2 regions of the Micromonospora sp. NPDC000442 genome follow, and region 1 is predicted to be linked to the other one. Evidence: predicted binding sites of a transcription regulator. Region 1 holds the regulator's gene; the other holds the start of a gene.
What was found. Region 1 encodes HspR, which represses chaperone genes until heat shock. Its sites were predicted from a motif close to TTGAGTNNNNNNNACTCAA; they were not measured.
Positions count from the first base shown of each region.

Region 1 (11,375 bases):
CTCGGCGGACATCCCACTCACCGACGACGAGGCGGAGGCGCTGGCCGACATCCTGGGTGCCTCGCTGATCCTCGGGCAGCTTTCCGGGCTGCGCGAGCAGGCCGCCGGCCTGCTCACCGAGCAGATCGCCGTCCCGGCCTCCTCCACCTACGTCAACCGGCCCCTCGGTGACGCGAAGGTGCGCACCCGTACGAGCGCCTCGATCGTGGCGATCCTGCGCGCCGGTGAGGTGATCGTCTCGCCGGTACCCACCTTCCGCCTCGCCGCCGGCGACGTACTCGTCATCGTCGGCAACCGGCAGGGCCTGGACGGGGCGAGCGCGATCTTCGCCGCCGACGATCCCGCCGGCTGAGCCCCGATGCACGATTTCAGCACCCTGCTCATCGAGGTCGGCGGGCTGCTGTTCCTGCTCGGACTGCTCGGCCGGCTGGGCCGCCGGGTCGGGCTCTCCCCGATCCCGCTCTACCTGCTGGCGGGGCTGGCCTTCGGTCACGGCGGCGTGCTGGAGTTGAGCGCCAGCGAGGAGTTCTTCGCGATCGGGGCCGAGATCGGTGTGATCCTGCTGCTGGTGATGCTCGGCCTGGAGTACTCCGCCGACGAACTCGTCGGCAGCCTGCGGTCGGCCGCGCCGGCAGGACTGCTCGATGCACTGTTGAACGCGCTGCCCGGCGCGGCATTCGCGCTGCTGCTCGGTTGGGGTTGGCTGGCTGCGGTGGTGCTCGGCGGGATCACCTGGGTGTCGTCCTCCGGGGTGATCGCCAAGGTCCTGGCCGACCTGGGCCGGCTCGGTAACCGGGAGACCCCCGTGATCCTCTCCGTGCTGGTGGTCGAGGACCTGGCAATGGCCTTCTACCTGCCGCTGCTTACTGCTCTGCTGGCCGGAGTCGGATTCGTCAAGGGTGGTGTCTCCCTCGCCGTCGCGGTGCTGACCGTGATCGCGGTGCTGGTGGTGGCCCTGCGTTATGGCAACGTCCTCTCCCGGGCGTTGTCGGCCGGCAACGCCGAGGCACTGCTGCTCGGGGTGCTCGGACTGACCCTGCTGGTGGCCGGGGTGGCCGCGAAGTTGCAGGTGTCGGCGGCGGTGGGCGCGTTCCTGGTCGGCATCGCGCTCTCCGGGCCGGTCGCCCACCACGCCACCGAGCTACTGACTCCGCTGCGGGACCTCTTCGCCGCCGTGTTCTTCGTCTTCTTCGGCCTCGCCACCGATCCACGGCACATCCCGCCGGTGCTGCTGCCCGCGCTGCTGCTCGCGCTGGCCACCATGGGGACCAAGACGCTGACCGGCTACCTGGCCGCGCGACGGGTGGGCATCGCCGAACCGGGTCGCTGGCGTGCCGGCCTGGCGCTGGTACCCCGGGGCGAGTTTTCCATCGTCATCGCCGGAATCGCGGTGGCCTCCGGCAGCGTCTCACCGAAGCTGGCGGCGCTGGCGGCGACGTACGTGCTGATCACGGTCGTCACCGGGCCGGTGCTGGCCCGGCTACCCGACCTCGCCTGGTTCAAGGGTTGGCTGCGGACCCGGGCGGCAGCGCAGCGGGCCCAGGCGGCGGCCGCGTCGAACCGAGCTTGACCGTCGAATCGAGCGTGACCCTCGGACCGAGCGTGACCGTCGGACCGGCCGATTCGACCGTCCGGAGGGCGTCGCCGACCAAGAGATGCCGAATTGCTTCCCGCAGGGGCTACCGGTACTCACCGGTACCGCGTTAACGTGTCGCCCCAGCAGCCAGGGTTCGCGGTGGGCGGACGCCCCCGCGGGCGAAAGCGGAAGGTTGGCCGGTGAGCGTGCAGGAGTCAGCGTTCCACGGCTTCGCCAACCCCGTCGACCCAACCCCGGCGGAGTTGCGAGCGTGGGCTTACCACCCCGATTCGGTCCCGTTGACGTCGATGCCGCCGGACTGGGACCTGCTGGTCTCCGGTGACCGGCTGGTGACGACGCTGTTCGATCTCGCCATGGACACCCGCTGTCCGGCGCGTCGGTTCGCGCTGCACTGTCTCTACATCTACGCCGCCGACGGGATCCGGACGAACTTCCGGGCACACCCGAAGCGTCGCTTCCGGAAGCTGGTCGACCAGGCCGAACGCAACGGCGACGAGATGATGCGCACCTGGGCGCACAACAGTCGGGTGCTGCTGACCCGGCCGGAGCTCTTCGTGTACCGGGAGTGGTGCGAGGGCGGCCTGGTGCGGGAGAACCGCAGGCTCTGAACGTGCCGAACGGGCCGGGACCCCCCGTGGCTCCCGGCCCGCACGTCGGCGGAGCGTCAGCGCGACCCGCCCCGCTCGCGCCGGTGCTGGTCGCTGCGCACCTGGCCGGCACCACGACCGACCCGACCGCTGCCCGCGGCGACCCGATCGCCCTTGCCGCTGAACCTGCCGGCCTGGATCTGGTCGGCGAAGCGTCCCTTGGTGAGCCGGTCGAACCGGTGTTGGACGTTCTCCGCCAGGTCGTCGAGGCGTTGCTCCGTCTCCTCGGCCACCTTCCTCGCCGATTCCGTCATGGCTCCCCCCGCCAGATCGGAGTCCGGATTGAGATGGTTTAGACCTGATTTCTGAAGACTAGTCGAGACAACCTGTCTCGCGCTCGGGTTTGCGAAAACACGAGCGGTGCAGCGCCTGCGGAGAAGCGGAAAGGGGTGTGGCCCCGAGGTCGGAGCCACCCCCCTTTGCCGTAACGGGCGTCAGCGCCCCGGGCTGCGTCGGGGACGCCAGACCACCAGGGCGGTCGAGGTCTGGTTGGTGGGAACGAGATCACGGCCGGGGAAGCGGGCCAGCGACTCCAGCTCGGCCATCCGGCGGTACGCGGCGTCGAGCTCAGCCTCCAGCTGGGCGACCCGCTGCTGTGCCTGCTCCAGCAGCTGCTCCAGCCCGATGATCCGCTTGATCCCGGCGAGGTTGACGCCGTCGTCCTGGCTGAGCCGCTGCACCTCGCGCAGCAGCACCACATCCCGGACGCTGTACCGCCGCCCACCACCGGCCGCCCGCCCGGCCTGCACCAGGCCGAGCCGGTCGTACTGGCGCAGCGTCTGCGGATGCATACCCGCCATCCGCGCCGCAACCGAGATCATCAGCACCTTGGCCTCGTATGCCGGGTCATCCGAGCCGACGAACCCGTCCATCCCGCTCACCTCCGCACCGCTTCACCGATCAACCGAACCGACGCACCCGCGCGTCGAGATGTTCCCGGGCCGCCGGCGGGGTCTGCTCGGCGAACGTCTCCAGCGCGGCCCGCGCTTCGTCCGAGATCCCCGCCGGCACCACCACGTCGAGGGTGACCAGCAGATCGCCGTGCTGTCCGTCCCGCCGGCTGACGCCCTTGCCCCTGGCCCGCAGGATGCGGCCGCTCGGCGTACCCGCCGGCACCCGCAGGGTCACCGGACCGTCGAGCGTCGGTACCCGCAGGTCGGTGCCGAGGACGGCCTCCGCGAACGTGATCGGCACGGTCAGGGTGAGGTCGTCGCCGGTGCGCCCGAACACCTCGTCCGGGCGGACCTTCACGTGCACGAACAGATCACCCGCCGGACCGCCGCGCTCACCCGGCTCGCCTCGGCCGGCCAGCCGGATCCGCTGGCCGTCGGCAACCCCGGCGGGAAAGCGGACGTTTAGCGTCCGGGTCTTGGTGACCCCGCCGGTGCCCTGGCACTCCGGGCACTTCTCGTCCACCACCGTGCCCACGCCCTGACAGTTGCGGCAGGGCTCGGAGAAGCTGAACGCACCCTGGTTCCGGTTGGTGACCCCGGCACCGTGACAGACCGGGCAGGTGCGTGGCAGCGTCCCGGGCTTGGCACCGTTGCCGTGGCAGGTGTCGCAGACACCGGGTGCGCGCAGCGTCAGCGGCAGGGTCACGCCGCGTACCGCGTCGTTGAAATCGAGCGCCACCTCGGTCTCGATGTCCCGGCCCCGGGCCGGACCCGGCGCGCCCGCACCCCCGCCGCCACCGGAGAAGATCGAGCTGAACAGGTCGGAGATGTTGCCACCGGCGAACCGGCCGCCACCTGACTGCGCGCCACCGAACAGGTCGGAGACGTCGAACGGCGCACCGCCCGGTTGGCCGCCCTGACGGGCACCGCGCCGGAACGCGCCCGAGCCGAACAGCGAGCGCATCTCGTCGTACTCGCGGCGCTTCGCGTCGTCGCCGAGCACCGCGTACGCCTCGGACACCGCCTTGAAGCGCTCCTCGGCCTTGGCGTCGCCGGGATTGTGGTCCGGGTGCGACTCGCGGGCCAGCTTGCGGTACGCCTTCTTGATCTCATCAGCCGGGGCGGTCTTCGCCACACCCAGGACCGCGTAGTAGTCCTTCTCGATCCAGTCCTTCGAACTCACCCGTACACCTCCTCCCCACCTCCGGGCCCGGTCCGCCCCGCCCGCCGGGTTTCGGCGAGCGGGGCGGCCGGATCACCGTCGCGCACTATTCGGGGTCGGCGACCGCGACCAGCGCGGGCCGCAGCAGTCGCTCACCGACCTGGTAGCCCCGACGCATCACCTGCACGCAGGTCGGCTCGGTGACGTCGGCCGAGGTCTGGTGCGCCACCGCCTCGTGCCGCGTCGGGTCGAACGGATCGCCCTGCTCGCCGAACGGGGTCAGCCCGAACTTGCCCAGCGCCGTGACGAGCTGCTCGGCCACCGAACCGAACGGGCCGACCAGGTCGCCGTGCTCCCGGGCCCGGTCGAGATCATCCAGGATCGGCAGCAGCGCGGCGAGCACGGACCCGGTCGCCTGCTCGGTGACCAGGCCACGGTCGCGCTCGACCCGCTTGCGGTAGTTGGCGTACTCGGCCGACACCCGCTGCACGTCGCGGGTGCGTTCGTCCAGCTCGGCGCGGAGTGCCTCCAACTCGGCACCCAGCCCGCCGGTGGCCGGCTCGGACGGCTCCCCGACCGGCTGTGCCGGCGCGTCCACGACCGGCGGTCCCTCGGTGGACGCGTCGCTGAGCGCGCTCGCCTCGACCTCGATCGAGTCGACCACGACCTCGGCCTCCTCGACCAGGCCCTCCGCTGGCACGTCCGGTCCGGCGTCCGCCGCCGTACCGTCGGGCTCGCGGATCTGACTGATCTTGCGATTGTTGCGGATGACGACCCGCGGCGCGTCGCCGGTGGCCGGCTCGGACGCCGAGCCACCCGGCGCCGACCCGGTGTCACCCGGGTCGGCGGCTCGTGGCTTCTCCGTCATACGACTACCTCATCCCTCTGCCCGGGCGCTCGGGTGGCCAGGACCGTCACTTCTTGTCCTCGTCCACGATCTCCGCGTCGACCACGTCGTCCGCGCCGGGCCGTGCGCCGCCGGCCTGCGCGCCGCCGGCCGCACCGGCGGCACCGGCCGTACCGGCACCGGCCTCGCCGCCCTCCTGGGGCTGCTCGGCCTGCTGGGCGTAGAGCAGCGAGCCCGCCTCCTGGGAGACCTGCGCGAGCCGCTCGTGCGCCGACTTGATCTTCTCGATGTCGCTGCCACCGAGAGCGCCGCGCAGCTCACCGAGGGCCTCGTTGAGCTTCTCGCGGTTCTCGGCGGGGAGCTTCTCACCGTTCTCCGCGAGGAACTTCTCGGTCTGCCACTGCAGGGCCTCGGCCACGTTGCGGGTCTCGGCCTCCTCGCGGCGGCGCTTGTCCTCCTCCGCGTGCTCCTCGGCGTCCCGGCGCATCCGCTCGATGTCGTCCTTCGGCAGCGAGGAGCCACCGGTGATCGTCATCTTCTGTTCCTTGCCGGTGCCCAGGTCCTTGGCGTGGACGTTGACGATGCCGTTCGCGTCGATGTCGAAGGTGACCTCGATCTGCGGCACGCCGCGCGGGGCCGGCGGGAGGCCGGTCAGCTCGAAGGTGCCGAGCTTCTTGTTGTACGCGGCGATCTCACGCTCGCCCTGGAAGACCTGGATCAGCACCGACGGCTGGTTGTCGTCGGCGGTGGTGAACACCTCGGACCGCTTGGTCGGGATCGTGGTGTTGCGCTCGATGAGCTTGGTGAAGATGCCGCCCTTGGTCTCGATGCCCAGGCTCAGCGGCGTCACGTCGAGCAGCAGGACGTCCTTGACCTCGCCCTTGAGTACACCGGCCTGAAGGGCGGCGCCCACGGCGACGACCTCGTCCGGGTTGACGCCCTTGTTGGGCTCACGGCCGGTGAGCTGCTTGACCAGGTCGGTCACGGCCGGCATCCGGGTCGAGCCACCGACGAGGATCACGTGCTCGACGTCGGAGACCTTGATCCCGGCGTCCTTCACGGCCTGCTCGAACGGGCCCTTGCAGCGGTCCAACAGATCCTGCGTCATCCGCTGGAACTCGGCCCGGCTGAGCGTCACGTCCAGGTGCAGCGGGCCGGCGGCACCGGCGGTGATGTACGGCAGGTTGATGTTGCTGGTGGTGGCGGCGGACAGCTCGATCTTGGCCTTCTCGGCGGCCTCCTTGAGGCGCTGCATCGCCATCTTGTCCTGCGACAGGTCGATGCCGTGCTCGCCCCGGAAGGTCTTCACCAGGTGGTCGATGATCCGCTGGTCCCAGTCGTCGCCGCCGAGCAGGTTGTCACCGCTCGTCGACTTGACCTCGATGACGCCCTCGGCCAACTCCAGCAGCGACACGTCGAAGGTGCCACCACCGAGGTCGAAGACCAGGACGGTCTGCTCCTTGGAACCCTTGTCCAGCCCGTACGCCAGCGCGGCCGCGGTCGGCTCGTTCACGATCCGCAGCACGTTGAAGCCGGCGATCTCACCGGCCTCCTTGGTGGCCTGACGCTGGCCGTCGTTGAAGTACGCCGGGACGGTGATCACCGCGTCGGTGATCTGCTCGCCCAGGTAGGCCTCGGCGTCCCGCTTGAGCTTCATCAGCGTCCGGGCCGAGATCTCCTGCGGGGTGTACTTCTTGCCGTCGATGTCGACGGACCAGTTGGTGCCGATCTCCCGCTTGACCGAGCGAATCGTCCGGTCCGGGTTCGTCACCGCCTGGCGCTTGGCGACCTCACCGACGAGCACCTCGCCGTTACGGGCGAACGCGACGATCGACGGGGTCGTCCGCGAGCCCTCAGCGTTGGCGATGACGGTGGGCTCACCGCCCTCCAGAACGCTGACGCAGGAGTTCGTCGTGCCGAGGTCGATACCGACCGCACGTGCCATCTTCGCTTCCTCGCTTCGTTACGTTGAGCAGGTGACGGGCCCTCCCGTCCCGCTGCGCGGCGCATGCCGTCCGTCCGCAGCGACCCCACCTCAAGTTGAGTGAACTTGACTCAATAGTGCCACGCCCCCGGAAATCGTCAAGTCAAGGTTGAGTCGGATCGACGCAAGTCGTCCGTCCTACCGACCGGTTGTCTTACCTTGTGTCGGTCGGGCACGCTTTAGCGGTGACGACGCACGGCGATTCCGCCTCACCGTCCGGCGCGCCCGCCGTCGCAGCCCGCACCGGGTCCACCGGCGTCGGCGAGGACCGGCCCGCGGCCACCGGGGACGACACCCTGCCCGACGCTCTGACCAGCCTGCGCGCCGCGATCGGGGCGGCCCGGTTTCCGCTGGCCCTGCCCTCGGCCGAGCTGGCCGCGCGCACCGTCGCCGCCCTCGCCGACCAGCTCGACGACTACCTGCTGCCCCGCCTGGCCCGCCTCGACGCACCGCTGCTCGTGGTAGTCGGCGGATCCACCGGCGCCGGCAAGTCGACCCTGGTCAACAGCCTGGTGCAGGCCCGGGTCAGCGCGGCCGGGGTATTGCGGCCCACCACCCGATCCCCGGTACTGGTCTGCAATCCGGCCGACTCGGCCTGGTTCCGCCGGGGCGAGCTACTGCCCGGGCTGACCCGCACCAACCAGCCCAGCGACGATCCCCGCACCCTGCACCTGGTCACCGCCCCGGCGCTCCCGCCGGGGCTGGCGTTCCTGGACGCCCCCGACATCGACTCGGTGGTCGACGCCAACCGGGCGCTGGCCAACCAGCTGCTCGCCGCCGCCGACCTCTGGCTCTTCGTCACCACCGCCGCCCGGTACGCCGACGCCGTCCCCTGGGAGCTGTTGCACGGCGCCCGGGCCAGAGGTGCGGTACTCGCCCTGGTGCTCAACCGGGTGCCCGCGGAGGCGACCGACGAGGTGGCCGCCCATCTCGCCGAGATGCTCGCCGAGCAGGGTCTCGACGCGGCCCCCCTGTTCGTGCTCCCGGAGACCTGGGTCGACGGGCAGGGGCTGCTACCGGGCCGCAGCACCGCACCGCTGGCCGACTGGTTCGCCCGACTCGCCGCCGACGCGGAGGCCCGTTCGGCGGTGGTCCGGCAGACGCTGGGCGGCGCGCTGGCCCTGCTGCAACCCACCGTCGAGAGCCTGGCCCTCGCCGTCGACGAGCAGGCCGCCGCCGCCGACGCGATGGACGACCGGGTACGTGCGGCGTACCGGGCCGCGAACCGGACCGTCGAGCAGGGGCTGCGCGACGGTCGACTGCTCCGTGGCGAGGTGCTCGCCCGTTGGCAGGAGTTCATCGGCACCAGCGACCTCTTCCGCACCCTTGAGGCGCGGATCGGCCGGCTGCGGGACCGCGTCATGGCCTCCTTCTCCCGCCGCCCGGCCCCCGCGGTCGAGCTGCGGGACGCGATCGAGTCGCAACTGGTCACCCTGCTGCGGGGGGTGGCCGCCGAGGCGGCCGAGCACGCGTACACCGGATGGAAGGCGCACCCGGCCGGCGCGGCCCTGCTCGAACCCGACCTCGCCCACCACTCCGCCGACCTGCCGCAGCGCGCCGAGCGCCTGGTACGCGACTGGCAGCGCGGCGTCCTGGAACTGGTCCGGGCCGAAGGTGGCGACCGACGCTTCGTGGCACGGACGGCCGCGTACGCGGTCAACGCCACCGGGCTGGCCGTGATGATCGCGGTGTTCGCCTCCACCGCCTTCATCCCGACCGGGCTGGAGGTCGCCACCGGAGCCGGCACCACCCTCGCCGGTCAGGCGGTGCTTCAGGCGATCTTCGGCGATCAGGCCGTGCGTGCGCTGGCCAGAAAGGCCCGGGAGGATCTGCTGGAGCGGGTGACGGTGCTGCTGGACGACGAGGCCAGCCGCTATCTCGCGCGGACCCGGCAGGCCCGACCGGCGGGCCGGACCGCGACGGCGTTGCGCCAGGCGGCCGAACGGGTCGAGGCGGCCCGGTTGCGCAGCGGCTTCGCCGACGCCGCACCCACGCTCAGCGCCCAGAAGATGGGCGTCGACGCCCCGGTGACCGAGGGGGAGCGGCCGTGACCGGCATGGGCGGACGCCTCCGCGAGGCGTTGCGCATCGCCGACGGGCGGGTGGACGCCGACCAACTGGTCGCCCGGCTGGAGGCGGTGCGGCGGTTCCTCGGCATCGTCGACGGCCACCTGCCGGACACCCCGCTGGTACCGGCCCGCACCCTGGTCGAACGCGCCGGGACCCGGCTGGCACTCTCCCGCGACCACACCGTGGTGGCGCTGGCCGGAGCCACCGGTAGCGGCAAGTCGAGCCTGTTCAACGCGATGGCCCGGATGGATCTCTCACCGGTCGGGGTACGCCGGCCCACCACCGGTGTCACACACGCCTGCGTCTGGGGCCCGCTCGACGGGGGCACCCGGCTGCTCGACTGGCTCGGCGTGCTGCCCCGCCACCGGTTCGTACGGGAGAGCCTGCTCGACGGCGAGGACGAGTCCACGCTGCACGGGCTGATCCTGCTCGACCTGCCGGATTTCGACTCCGTCGAGCACTCGCACCGGCTGGAGGTGGACCGGCTGCTCGGCCTCGTGGACCTGGTGGTCTGGGTGGTCGACCCGCAGAAGTACGGCGACCGGTTGATGCACCGCAGCTACCTCCGCGAGTTCCACCGGCACCGGGACGTGACCCTGGTCGTGCTCAACCAGACCGACCGGCTGCCGCCGGCCGAGGTGCCCCGGGTACTGGCCGATCTGCGCCGCCTGCTCGACGCGGACGGACTGGACGGGGTACCCCTGCTGGCCACCACCGTCGCCGACCCGGAGGGCCCGGAGCGGTTGCGGGCGGCGCTGGAGCGCACCGTCGCCGAACGACAGGCCGCGCTGCGTCGTCTCTCCGGTGACGTCGACGCCGTCGTCGCCGCGCTGGACCACATGGTCGGCGCACCCCGCACCGCACTCGCCGCCGACGATCCCGCGGTCACCGCGCTGGACCGCGCCCTGTGCAAGGCGGCGGGAGTGCCGACCGTCGTCGCGGCGGTCGAGCAGGCGTACCGGCATCGCGCCGCAGCGGCCACCGGCTGGCCGTTGATGCGGCTCTGGCGGCGGCTGCGGGCCGACCCGCTGCGCCGGCTGCACCTGCCCGACCGGCGGGCCGGCGGTGACCCGGCGGAGAGCCTGGTGGCCGCCACCTCCGTGCCCGAGCCCAGCGCGGCCGACAAGTCAGCGCTGGCCCTGGCCCTGCGGACGGTGGCCGAGCAGGCCGGCGCCGGCCTGCCGAACGCCTGGCCGGATGCGATGGCCACGGCGGCCCGGTCCCGCCTCGGCGACCTGCCGGACGCCCTGGACGGCGCACTCGCCGGCACCGATCTCGGCGTCGACCGTCCCCGTGCCTGGTGGCGACTGGTCGGCTGGGTGCAGTGGCTGGTGACGCTCGCCGCGGCGGTCGGACTGGGCTGGCTGGTCCTCGGCTACGCGATGCGGGCACTCGGGTTGCCGGAGTTGCGGCACCCGATGGTCGGTGAGGTACCGGTACCGACCCTGCTGCTGCTCGGTGGGTTGCTGACCGGGTTGCTCGTCGCGGCGCTTACCCGCCCGTTGGTGCGGTGGGCCGCCCGGCGGGCCCGTCACCGGGCGGAGGCGCAGCTCACCCGGGCCGTCGCCGGCGTCGGCGAACAGCAGGTGCTGGCCCCGGTGCGCGCCGTCATCGCCGCGCACGCCGACGCACGCACCGTCCTCGAGGTCGCCCGACACCGCTGACCCGGCCGCTGAACGTTCCTGGACCCCGCACGATCGGCGTAGGGTCGGGTCATGGCCACGCCACAGACCCCTTACGACGCGGTGCTGCACGCCGCACGCGACGTGACCAAGCTCGACTCGGCCCTCGACGCGGAGATGCTCGGTGCGGCCCTGCTCGGCAGCGTGTACGAGGTCGCCGAGACGGACCGGGAGGCGGCGGTACGCGACTTCGTGGGCGAGTTCCTCGCCGCCACGTCGAGACGACGCGCGGTCGCGGCGACCACGGTCCGGGCCGTCTTCGCGGCCCTGGTGCCGGACGCTGCCGGCGCGGACCGGGTACGGCCCGGTGCGACCGCACCAGCCTGGTCCGGGCAGCTCGGCAAGGTGCACCTCACCGGCACCTGGGCGTACGGCGACGTGTACGGCGACCAGACCTCCTACCTGGCCACGTTCGCCTACGACGATGCCAGCGGAGGGCCGGAGCACGCCCTGGTCGCCCTGATCGACCACAACATCGGCATCACCAAGGACGT
Region 1 covers NZ_JBIAYZ010000001.1:382,753-394,127, forward strand. The annotation lists gene ACFY2A_RS01860 (cation:proton antiporter regulatory subunit) at 1-352, shown strand, start outside; gene ACFY2A_RS01865 (cation:proton antiporter) at 359-1,570, shown strand; gene ACFY2A_RS01870 (hypothetical protein) at 1,777-2,205, shown strand; gene ACFY2A_RS01875 (hypothetical protein) at 2,262-2,498, opposite strand; gene ACFY2A_RS01880 (heat shock protein transcriptional repressor HspR) at 2,679-3,116, opposite strand; gene dnaJ (molecular chaperone DnaJ) at 3,145-4,320, opposite strand; gene grpE (nucleotide exchange factor GrpE) at 4,406-5,167, opposite strand; gene dnaK (molecular chaperone DnaK) at 5,214-7,091, opposite strand; gene ACFY2A_RS01900 (ABC transporter) at 7,316-9,181, shown strand; gene ACFY2A_RS01905 (GTPase) at 9,187-10,863, shown strand; gene ACFY2A_RS01910 (hypothetical protein) at 10,915-11,375, shown strand, end outside.

Region 2 (11,375 bases), on a different contig from region 1:
CGGGCGGACGCGGTGCGGCGGGCGCCACCGGTAGGTGACGCCCGCCGCGGGGGAGGTGATCGAGGTCAGCGGAGCCAGCCGAACCGCTGCACGATCGGCAGCCGGGCCCAGGTGCGGCCGAGGCCCCAGGTGTCACCGGCATTGGTCACCGCGAGCAGGGCCAGCACACCGGCGTAGACGAGGTGGTCGTCCATGAAGGGGTTGTTCTCCGGGGGCAGGACGGCCGTCCACATCAGCACCAGCAGCAGACCGCCGGCCGCGGCGGCGACGCGCACCCCGATGCCGAGCAGCAGTGCGGTACCGATGGCGGCCAAGCCGATCATGAAGAGCCAGTCGGCCCAGACGGCTCCAGCGATTCCGTTGTAGAAGCCCTGGAACGGGCCGGCGGCACCGAAGCTGAGGAAGCCCTTGGTCGGGCTGCCCCCGTTGATCCAGGCGTTCTTCGCCTCGGTGGCGAACCCCAGGCCGAACACCTTGTCCAGGAAGGCCCAGAGGAAGACCCAACCGAGCGCCAGGCGGAGCCCGGCGAGCAGGTAGCGGGTGGCCCGGGTGCGGAGGTTCTGCTCCTGGTTGGTCTCGGCCACCGGGGTCTTGGCGGCGGTGTTCCGCTCGATCATCGCGGTCATCATGTCCACGTCCCTTCTCTGCTTCGCACCGCGTGTCCCGGTGGCACTTCTATTGGACGCCCGGGAAGCACCCGGAGATCAGGGCCGGCGGGCCGTTGCCGGCCGGGACCTTCGACCCGTGTTCACCGGGACCCGCGACCGGTGCCGGCCCTGGACGACCCGCCACCGCAGCGGTCAGTGGGCGACGTACAGGTCGGCGAGTTGGGCGGCCAGCAGTGCGGGAGCCTCGGCCAACGACGGGCCGTACCAGGTCAGGTGCCGACCGGACACCAGGGCGCAGGGAATGCCGGGAAACGCCTCGGGCCCGTCGTCCCGGGTGAAGCGGTACGGTTCGTCCGGCAGCACGATGAGTTCCGGTGCCTGGTCCCGCAGCTGCCGCAGGCTCGGTCGTGGATACCGCTCCGGCTGCTCGGCGTACGGGTTGGCGATGCCGAGCCGGTGCAGCAGATCCCCGGCGAACGTGTCGGCGCCGAGCACCACCCACGGTCGTCGCCAGACCGGCACCACCGCGCGTCGGCGGACCGGCGTTCCCGGTAGCGCTGCCCAGGCTCGACGGGCCTCCGTGAGCCAGTGCGGTTCCGCTGCCGATCCCAGGTCGCGAAGCAGGTCGGCCAGCTCGGTCAGCGCACCGTCCACGGTGCGCGGATAGGTCACCCGGATCGGTACGCCCGCCGCGGCCAGGGCGGTGGCGTCCGCCCGTCGGTTCTCCTCGACGTTGAGCAGGACGAGGTCGGGACGGAGATCGCGGATCCGGTCCAGGTCCGGGTACTTGGTGCCGCCCACCCGTGGCACGTCCAGGTCCGCCGGGTGGGTGCACCAGTCGGTGGCACCGACCAGCAACCCGGGCAGGGTCGTCGCCACCGCCTCGGTCAGCGACGGCACCAGGGACACCACCCGCACCCGTCCACCTCCTCGGCCCGGGCGCTGGATGGCCCGCCGTCGACCACCGTCCGGTCACCGACCGCCCGCCGGGGACGCCGCCGGCATGATCGTCATCCTAGACTCGGTCGGCCGGCGGGAGGAGAGCCTTGTCGAGCTGCCCGCGCACCGTTGTCCGGCCTTTGCGGCCGCTGCCGGCCGGCAAGAGAGGTTGAAGAGGATTCATGGGTACGACGATGACCGGTGACCACGATCGCGGGCTGTCGCAGGTGCCGGAGGAGGCCGGGCGGGGCGCCGTGCTTATCCGGGCGGAGCAGCGGGTGCACGCCGGGCTGCGCCTGGGCGAGATCGTCCGGCGCCGGCCACCTGGTCTCACGGCCAGCCAGTGGAACACGGCCAGCCGGACGCTGTTCGACCATGTGGTCTGCACGGCGGCGACCGGACGGCCCGAGTTCGCCGTCGAGTTCCGGTCACCGCCGACCGACGCCACCGCCAGGCGGGCCGAGCGGACCACGGAAGCCGTCGCCGCCGCGATCGGGCTGCCGCTGCTGCGGATCGTCTCCGACACCCTGCGTACCGCCGGACACGGGCCGCGGATCGTCGCGTACCTCGTCGACGCCCGTCGGTACGCCGCCGGTGCCGCCGGCTCGGACGCCGCGGACGTCGGGTTCCGGGACATCGTCGGCCGGCTGCCCGACGGACGTGAGGGTGCGGTCAACGACCTCGGCGCGCTCGCCCGCGCCGAAGCGGTGGAGGCGTACGTGGCGCGTCGGTTGACCGACCCCATCCTGCGTGGCTTGCACGTGCGTTGGACGCAGGGGCCGGCCGAGGGCTGGAGTTGGGCCGAGGTGCGTCCGGGCGAGGTGCTGGTGGAGCGGGTGACCGTGCAGGCGTACGGCCTCTCCTGTGGCGTCGAACCCGCCCGGCTCGCCGAGGACCTGGCCGTCCTCGCGATCGGCGAGCGGCTGCGGACGATCGAGTCCGGCGCGCCGCCGCTGGTGCCACTCGGGAATCTGCTGGCCGGCATTCGGCGGCTACGGGATCGTCGCGACGAACTCGTCGGCGATTTCGCCTACGACCATCTCTGCCAGCAGTGACCGCATCCTGAGCGTCGGTCGGCCGAAGGCGGACGGTGACCGGCCGGGCGCGGAAAGAAACATCGAAAAAAAGTTGGCGGCCTTTGAACCGCCGTCGGAGCGGGCCCGTACCTCACCGCGAATGGACAGGATCTCCCCAACCCGCACCGGCCGGTGCGGCAGACGGTGCGGAAAGGGCATCGTCGTTTGTCGACGTGCCACCGGTGCGTTCAGGCGGTCCCCGTCGAGCGTGCCACCAAGATTCCGTTCGGTCCGTCGAGTCACGAATCAGGAACCGGATCGAGAAGGAGAGCAATTCGATGCGCAGGTCAACCCGGTCGCGCCGACCAACCGGTAACGCGCGGACCAAGCGACTTCTGGCCGTTGGCGCCACGCTCGCTGTCTTCGGCGGCGTCGTCGCCGTGACCCAGATCTCGTCGGCCGGTGACCGACGGTCAAACCAGCAGCAGCGACCGGTGGCAGCCGAATGTGTCGCACCCAGCCCCGGCGCCACCGCGCCGGCCGCTCGCGGCGCCACCACGACCCGCACCTGGCAGAACGGCCGCTGGGTGGTCAACCACTGGGGCGACGGGCAGCAGACCGTCGAGGAGTGTCAGGAGACTCGCAACGGCACCGACGGCGCGACCACCGGTGCCCTCGCGGTGGCCTGCCCGGACGTGGTCAGCCGACTCCCGCAGGTGCCCGACCGGGCCCGCGCCGAGGTGGACCGTAACCTGAACGCGTTGCAGACCCAGATCACCGAGGCGGACGAGCGGCTCGCCGCAGAGGGCGACCGCGGCCAGGGGTTCATCCGTAACGCCATTCTCAACCCGCTGGCCAGCAAGCGTCGAGCGGCCCTCGGCCGGATCACGATCGCCATCGACCGCTTCGGCCCCCGGCCGCGCGGTCTCGCCAACCTCGCCACCTGCCAGGTGCAGCCGGTCGACAACAACAACGGTGGCACCGACGGCGGCAACGACGGCGGCAACGACGGTGGTAACGACGACGGCGGGAACAACGACGGCGGCAACAACAACGGCCTCGACGTGCTGGCGAACAACTGTGACAACAGCCAGCTGCAGCGTCACGACGGTTTCCAGAACGGCAACCGCTGCATCAGCACCGCCTTCGGCGAGGTCGGTGCCGCGGCCAACAACCCGTCGCTGCTGATCACCGACTTCCCGCAGCAGATCAACCGCAACGAGGGCTTCTCGATCCGGGTCAGCACCCGCAACCTGGTCCGGGACCGGTTCCTCCCGGCCGGCCAGGGCGGCTACTACCTGGAGAGTTCGCTGCTCAACGGGCAGGGCCTGACCCGTGGTCACTTCCACACCGCCTGCCGGATGCTGAACAACACGAACGAGGCTCCTGCGCCTGACCCGGTGCCGGCCTTCTTCGTCGCCACCGAGGACGGCGGCGGCGGTGCCCAGCCGGACGAGGTCACCATCCAGGTTCCGGGCCTGCCGGATTCCGGTACCGCACAGTGCGCGGTCTGGGCCGGTGACGGTTCGCACCGCATCCCGATGTCGGAGCGGGCCAACCAGACCCCCGCCTTCGACGCGGTGCGCATCCAGGTCAACTGACGCCGAGGGCTGAGCCCGTGGGCTGAGATCGAACGGCGGGGCCGCCCGGAATCCTCCGGGCGGCCCCGCTGCATGTCGAAAGCCGGTGCAATCCTGCCGTGATCCGAAGCCCAGGGCCCAACCGCGCCAGAGCGACATTCCCGCTGTTCAGCGGTTCTTGTACGCCTCCACGACCTCGACCGGGATGCGACCCCGCTCGGAAATCTTGTAGCCGTTCCGGACCGCCCATTCGCGGACGGCACGGTTTTGCTCGCGGTTCATTCCCGGCGTGCCCGAACCGATGCTACGACGTGGGTTACGGCCCGTGTCGGCAGCACCACGGCCGAGGCGGCGGCCGGCATCGATAAACGGATCCAACGCCTTGCGCAGGACACCCGCGTTCTCGTCGGAAACGTCGATGGTGTACGCCACGCCATCCAGGCTGAACTCGACCGTACGGTCGGCCTTTCCGCCGTCGAGGTCGTCAGTCAGCACCGTGATTACTTGTTTGGCCATCGTCGATTACTCCCTGTGTCTGACGGGGTGTGCTCAAAGTTTGACTGATCGTCCGCCAATTGCGCAACAAAAGCGCGCCATGCGGCGGTTCGCGTTTTGCGCGGCATCGAAATCCCCGATTTCGGATCTGCTCGACGTGGGCACGGTCGACCCGATGGACGGTGGAAGTGTCACGCGCGGGTTGGCGCTCCGTGTGCTGGGTCACACGGAGGAACAACCGGGACCCGATGCGACTTGAGCCAGACACGCTCAACTCAATGCGATAGCAGGTGTTCGATGGCAACTCTTCCGGTACTTCCACTGACCGACGCCGTACTACTGCCCGGCATGGCCATCCCGGTGACCCTCGACCCGACCACCCAGGCCGCGGTCGACGCGGCTCGTGCCACCGGCGACCGCAAGCTGCTCGCCGTGCCCCGTTTGGACGGCGAGTACGGCTCCGTCGGCGCGATCGCCACGATCGAGAAGGTGGGGCGGCTGCCCAGCGGCGAGCCTGCCGCCGTCATCCGGGGCCTCTCCCGTGCCCGCATCGGCTCAGGTGTACCCGGCCCCGGCGCCGCGCTCTGGGTCGAGGCGACCGAAATCGACGAACCCGACCCCGCCGGCCGGGCCCGTGAACTCGCCCGCGAGTACCGCGCGTTGATGACCTCCGTGCTCCAGCAGCGGAGTGCGTGGCAGGTCATCGACGCGATGGAACGGATGACCGACCTCTCCGAGCTGGCCGACTCGGCCGGCTACGCGCCCTGGCTCAGCCTGGGGCAGAAGACCGAACTGCTGGCCGCGCCGGACGTCACGGCCCGGCTGGAACTGCTCGTCGGCTGGGTCAAGGACCACCTGGCCGAGCAGGAGGTCACCGAGCAGATCAACTCCGACGTCCGGGAGGGGCTGGAGAAGTCGCAGCGGGAGTTCCTGCTGCGCCAGCAACTCGCCGCGATCCGCAAGGAACTCGGCGAGGACGCCCCGGACGGCTCGGCCGACTACCGGGCCCGCGTCGAGGCCGCCGACCTGCCCGAGAAGGTACGCGAGGCGGCGCTGCGGGAGGTCGGCAAGCTGGAGCGGGCCAGCGACGCCTCGCCGGAGGCGGGTTGGATCCGGACCTGGCTGGACACGGTGCTGGAGATGCCGTGGAGCACGCGCACCGAGGACAACACGGATCTGGCCGCGGCGCGGGCCGTGCTCGACGCCGACCACGCCGGCCTGGCCGACGTCAAGGACCGCATCCTGGAGTACCTGGCGGTGCGCAACCGGCGCGCCGAACGTGACCTCGGGGTGGTCGGCGGTCGCGGCTCCGGTGCCGTACTGGCCCTCGCGGGCCCGCCCGGCGTCGGCAAGACCAGCCTCGGCGAGTCGGTCGCCCGGGCCCTCGGCCGGACGTTCGTCCGGGTCTCCCTCGGCGGCATTCGTGACGAGGCCGAGATCCGGGGACACCGCCGTACCTACGTGGGGGCGCTGCCCGGCCGGATCGTCCGGGCGCTGCGCGAGGCAGGCTCGATGAACCCCGTGGTGCTGCTCGACGAGGTGGACAAGGTCTCCGTGGGATACGCCGGCGACCCGGCCGCGGCCCTGCTGGAGGTGCTCGACCCGGCTCAGAACCACACCTTCCGGGACCACTACCTGGAGGTCGACCTCGACCTGTCCGATGTGCTGTTCCTGGCCACCGCCAACGTGGTGGAGGCCATCCCCGGGCCGCTGCTGGACCGGATGGAACTGGTCACTCTGGACGGGTACACCGAGGACGAGAAGGTGGCCATCGCCCGCGACCACCTGCTGCCGCGTCAGCGGGAGCGGGCCGGGCTGACCGCCGACGAGGTCGACGTGGACGCTGCGGCGTTGGCGCGGATCGCCGGGGAGTACACCCGCGAGGCCGGCGTACGGCAGCTGGAACGTGCCCTGGCGAAGATCATGCGGAAGGTGGCCGTGACCCTGGCCGACGACCCGACGCCCGCCCTCGTCGGCGCCGACGACCTGGTCCGCTACCTCGGCCGGCCGAAGCACACGCCGGAATCGGCGGAACGCACCGCGACACCGGGCGTGGCCACCGGACTGGCGGTCACCGGTGCCGGGGGAGACGTGTTGTTCATCGAGGCGACCAGCATGGACGGCGAGCCTGGGCTGACCCTCACCGGCCAGCTCGGCGACGTGATGAAGGAGTCGGCGCATATCGCCCTGTCCTACCTGCGCGCCAACGGCCGTCGCCTCGGCCTGGACCCGAACGCCCTCGCCGGACGTCGGATCCACCTGCACGTCCCGGCGGGTGCGGTGCCCAAGGACGGGCCCAGCGCCGGCATCACGATGGTCACCGCCCTGGCGTCGCTGGCCAGCGGCCGGCCGGTACGCCCCGAGTTCGGGATGACCGGCGAGGTGACCCTCTCCGGGCGGGTGCTGCCCATCGGCGGCGTGAAGCAGAAGCTGCTCGCCGCCCACCGGGCCGGACTGACCGAGGTGATCATCCCGGCCCGCAACGAACCGGACCTGGACGACCTGCCGATTGAGGTCCGCGAGGCGCTGACCGTGCACACCCTGGCCGACGTCGCCGACGTGCTCGCCCTGGCGCTGCGCCCGGCTGAGATCGACCCGGCGGCGCTGGGCGGTCAGCGGGTCACCGCCGCCTGAGGGGTGACACCTCAGCGGCGGTCGCGGCGGTCGCCGCCGTCGAAGCGGCCCTCTCCGGGACGTCCTTCGCGGTCACGGCGGACGGTGGCCTTGCGGCCCTTGATGGTGCTGCCGCGCAGCCCGGCGATGATCTCGTCGGCGACGGCGACAGGCACCTCGACCAGGGAGAAGCGATCGGCGATCTCGATCGAGCCGATGTCTCGGCCCCGGACCCCGGTCTCCCCGGTGATCGCGCCCACCAGATCCTGCGGGCGCACCCCGGCCCGCCGGCCCACCCCGATGAAGACCTGGGTGGTGCCGGCGGTGCGGGGCCGCGCCGGCCGGCGCTCACCCCGGCCCTCGTACCCCGTCGACCGGCCCTCCCGAGGTGGGCGGACCGCGACCTGCGGAATCTCCTCCTCGGCCTCGTCGGAACCGGGCAGCGTCGCCTCGTGGGCCAGCTTCACCGCGGCGAGCGCCACCTCCATCAGGTCGAACTCGTCGCTGAGCGTCTCGACGATCACCCGGAACGGGTCGAGATCGTCCTCCAGCAGGCTTTCCCGCAACGCGGCCTGGGTCAGCTCCAGCCGACGGGTCCGTAGATCGGCGACCGTGGGGATCTTGTCGATCGTGATCCGCTGCCCGGTGACCCGCTCGATGGTCTTGAGCATCCGGTGTTCCCGGGGCTCGGCCAGGGTGATCGCCACGCCCTCCCGACCGGCGCGGCCCACCCGACCGATGCGGTGCACGTACGACTCAGGCGCCGACGGCACGTCGAAGTTGACTACGTGGCTGAGCTGCTCGACGTCCAGCCCACGGGCCGCCACGTCGGTGGCGACCAGCAGGTCCGCGGTGCCGGCACGCAGCCGCCCCATCACCCGGTCCCGCTGTTCCTGGCTCATGCCGCCGTGCAGCGCCTCGGCCCGGTAGCCGCGACCGTTCATCGTCTCGGTGAGCCGGTCGACCTCCTCCCGACTGCGGCAGAACACGATCGCCGCCGTAGGCGACTCGACGTCCAGCACGCGCCCCAGCGCCGCTGGCTTGTGCGCCCGCGCCACCAGGTACGCGCTCTGCCGAACCCGGGGTGCCTCGCCGGCCACCGGCTGCTCGCGGGCGATCAGGATGCGCACCGGGTCGGTCAGGTGCGCTCGGGCCATCCCGTCGATACGCGCCGGCATGGTGGCGGAGAAGAGCAGCGTCTGTCGCTGCTCCGGGGTGTGTTCCAGGATCGCCTCGATGTCCTCGGCGAAGCCCATGTCGAGCATCTCGTCAGCCTCGTCCAGCACCACGCTGGCGAGGTTGCCCAGCCGCAACGTGCCCCGGGCGATGTGGTCCAGGGCGCGGCCGGGGGTGGCCACCACGACGTCGATGCCGGCGTCCAGTGCCCGCAACTGCCGACCGATCGGCTGCCCACCGTAGATCGGCAGCACCCGCGCACCGAGGTCCTTGCCGTAGCGGTGGAACGCCTCGGAGACCTGCACCGCGAGTTCCCGGGTCGGCACCAGCACCAGCGCGAGCGGGTCGTCACCCGTCCGGTCGTCGGGCATCCGCTGCAACAGCGGCAGGGCGAACGCCGCCGTCTTGCCCGTGCCCGTCGCCGCCTGCCCGAGCAGGTCCCGGCCGGCCAGCAGCGGCGGGATCGCCTCCCGCTGGATCGGCGTGGGCTCCTCGTACCCGAGTGCGGCGAGCGCGGCGAGCAGTTCGGGTCGTAGGCCGAGGTCCGTGAAGGCGGGCGGCTCGGTGGACGGGTCGGGCGATACGGGCGTGGAACTCATGGGTCAAGCCTTTCATCACGCCCAGCGGTCCGCTGCGGCGACCACCCGAACATGTGCGCGGGGTCGCCGACGGCAACCCCGCACACCCGCCCGGTCCCGTCACCCGGTGAGCAGCGCCAGCATGATGGTGATGCCCAACACGGCGTCGATGACGATGCAACACTCGGCGTAGGCTCGCGGCACCACCCGTCGGCTGCGGTGATGGAGCAGGTCCCACCCCGCATGGGCCAGCCAACCGAGCGCCACGAGCCAGTGCCCCACGGTGCCGCCCGCCAGCACGGCGACCAGGGCCAGGGCGGACCAGCCGGCCAGGCCGGTGAGCTGGAGCCGCAGGTTGCCGGGTACGCCCCACTGTCGGCGGACCGTCCCGATCACCAGGTAACCCACCGGCAGGACCAGCAGCGTGTACGCGCCCAGCAGGGCTGGCGAGGTCCAGCTGTCGGCGGTCACCAGCAACGCCAACCCAGCCGGCCAGCGATGCGCCAGCGCCCGTACCAGCGGACGCCGAACGGCCGGCTGGTTGCCCGGGTGCCGGACGTACTCGATGGGTCGTCGTAGCATCGCCGCCGCCATCGCCGGCACCATCAACAGGTGGGCGCCGACCAGCAGGAGATCCGCGTCGAGCAGTCCGGCCCGGTAGCCGACCAGCAGGAGCAGGACCGGCGCGTACATGGCCAGCACCATCTCGCCGATTGCCGCGACGGAGTGCCCTCGGTACACCATCCAGGCGGCCATGCCGATGCTCATGTCGGTGGCCATGAGCAGCGCACCGACGCCCGGCGAGGCCGGGGCCAGCCCGAGCGCCGCACCCAGGGCGGCTCGCGCCGGACCGAGCACCAGCATGCCGGCCACCATGGCCAGCACCATCTCCAGCAGGTGCCGGGCCAGCGGCCGGAGTCGCCCGACCCGACCCGGCCCGGCCGGCCGGCTGGCCGTCGTGGCACCGGAAGGCGTGGGATCAGGGATGGATGTCACTGCGGTTCTCAGCTCTGCCATGTCACCGAGCCTGGTGGCCGCCGCGCGGGGGAAACCATCCCCAAGCGGTCACCGGTCGGCCGGGTGAAACGCCCGGCCGGCCCGGGCAGACCGGCGGGTCCACCGCTGCGGCGGCGCGCTCTACCCTGTCGAGCGTGGTGACCGACGCGTTGGTTGCGGGCAGCGGGCGGACACTGTCCCGCGCCCGGGCCGCGACCCTGGTGTCTCTCACCTCGGGCATGGCCGCCACCCTGCTCCTACCCGCGGTCGGGCTGACCCGGGAACCGGACGCCTGGCGGGCGGTGGCGGGCACGGTGGGGCTGTCCGCGTTCGCGCTGGTGCTGGCGGTGGCGCTGTACGCGGCGGTCACCCCGGCACCGCCCGCCCGGCTGCGCCGGTGGTTGCTGGCCGGTTACGCCTCGGTGGCGGTGCTCAGCGTGCCGCTCGTCGCGCCGGTCGCCGGTGCCGCGTGGCCCACGTGGGCGTGGCTCGGCGCGGCGGTCGTCGGTGGGCTCCCGTTGCTCGCACCGTTACGGTCGGTGATGTCGGCGGCGCTTGTCACCGTTGCGGTGTCCGGGGCGGTGGCTGCGCTCACCGGCATGTCCGTCGGCCGGTCGGTGCTGCTCACCGGATCTGTCGGCGTCGGCATCGCGCTGGTGAACGGCTTCCAGGTGTGGTTCTGGCGGCTGCTGGTGCAGGCCGAACAGGGACGGGCTGCGCAGGCCCGGCTGGTCGCCGCGCAGGAGCGGTTGCGCTTCGCCGCCGACGTGCACGACCTGCTCGGACATCACCTGACCGTGATCGCCCTCAAGTCCGAGCTGGCCGCCCGGCTCGCGTCGGACGACCCGGTGCGCGCGGGCCGGGCGGCGGGCGAGGCGCAACGGTTGGCCGCCACCGCACTGACCGAACTGCGGAGGACGGTGCACGGTTACCGTCGGATCGACCTGACCGAACAGCTCACCGCCGTGGCGCAGGTGCTGCGCTCGTCCGGGGTGCGGTGCACCGTCGCACCGCCCGACGGTGAGCTGCCGCCGGAGGTGGCGACCCAGCTCGCGGCGGTGCTTCGGGAGGCCGGCACCAATGTGCTCAGACACAGCCGGGCGGGCTGGTGCCGGATCGAGTTCACTCAGGAGGAGCAGGTGGCGCGGATGATCGTGACCAACGACGGGGTGCCCGACACGGCGGAGCCCGACCGGCACAGCCATGGACTCCGCGGGCTGGCCGACCGGCTGGCCGGTGCCGGTGGGCAGTTGCGTACCCGCTGCGCAGACGGTGTGTTCACCGTCGAGGCGACCGTACCGACCGTCGTATGATCCGCGTCCTGCTGGCCGACGACGAGGAGTTGATCCGTACCGCTCTCGCCGCGCTGCTCGA
Region 2 covers NZ_JBIAYZ010000009.1:135,958-147,332, reverse strand. The annotation lists gene ACFY2A_RS16795 (hypothetical protein) at 66-626, opposite strand; gene ACFY2A_RS16790 (helical backbone metal receptor) at 801-1,526, opposite strand; gene ACFY2A_RS16785 (hypothetical protein) at 1,730-2,602, shown strand; gene ACFY2A_RS16780 (hypothetical protein) at 3,058-4,164, shown strand; gene ACFY2A_RS16775 (Lsr2 family protein) at 4,312-4,659, opposite strand; gene lon (endopeptidase La) at 4,936-7,272, shown strand; gene ACFY2A_RS16765 (DEAD/DEAH box helicase) at 7,284-9,026, opposite strand; gene ACFY2A_RS16760 (hypothetical protein) at 9,126-10,022, opposite strand; gene ACFY2A_RS16755 (sensor histidine kinase) at 10,157-11,314, shown strand; gene ACFY2A_RS16750 (response regulator transcription factor) at 11,311-11,375, shown strand, end outside.
Region 2: the regulator HspR is predicted to act here: its motif matches at 4,894-4,912, upstream of lon (endopeptidase La).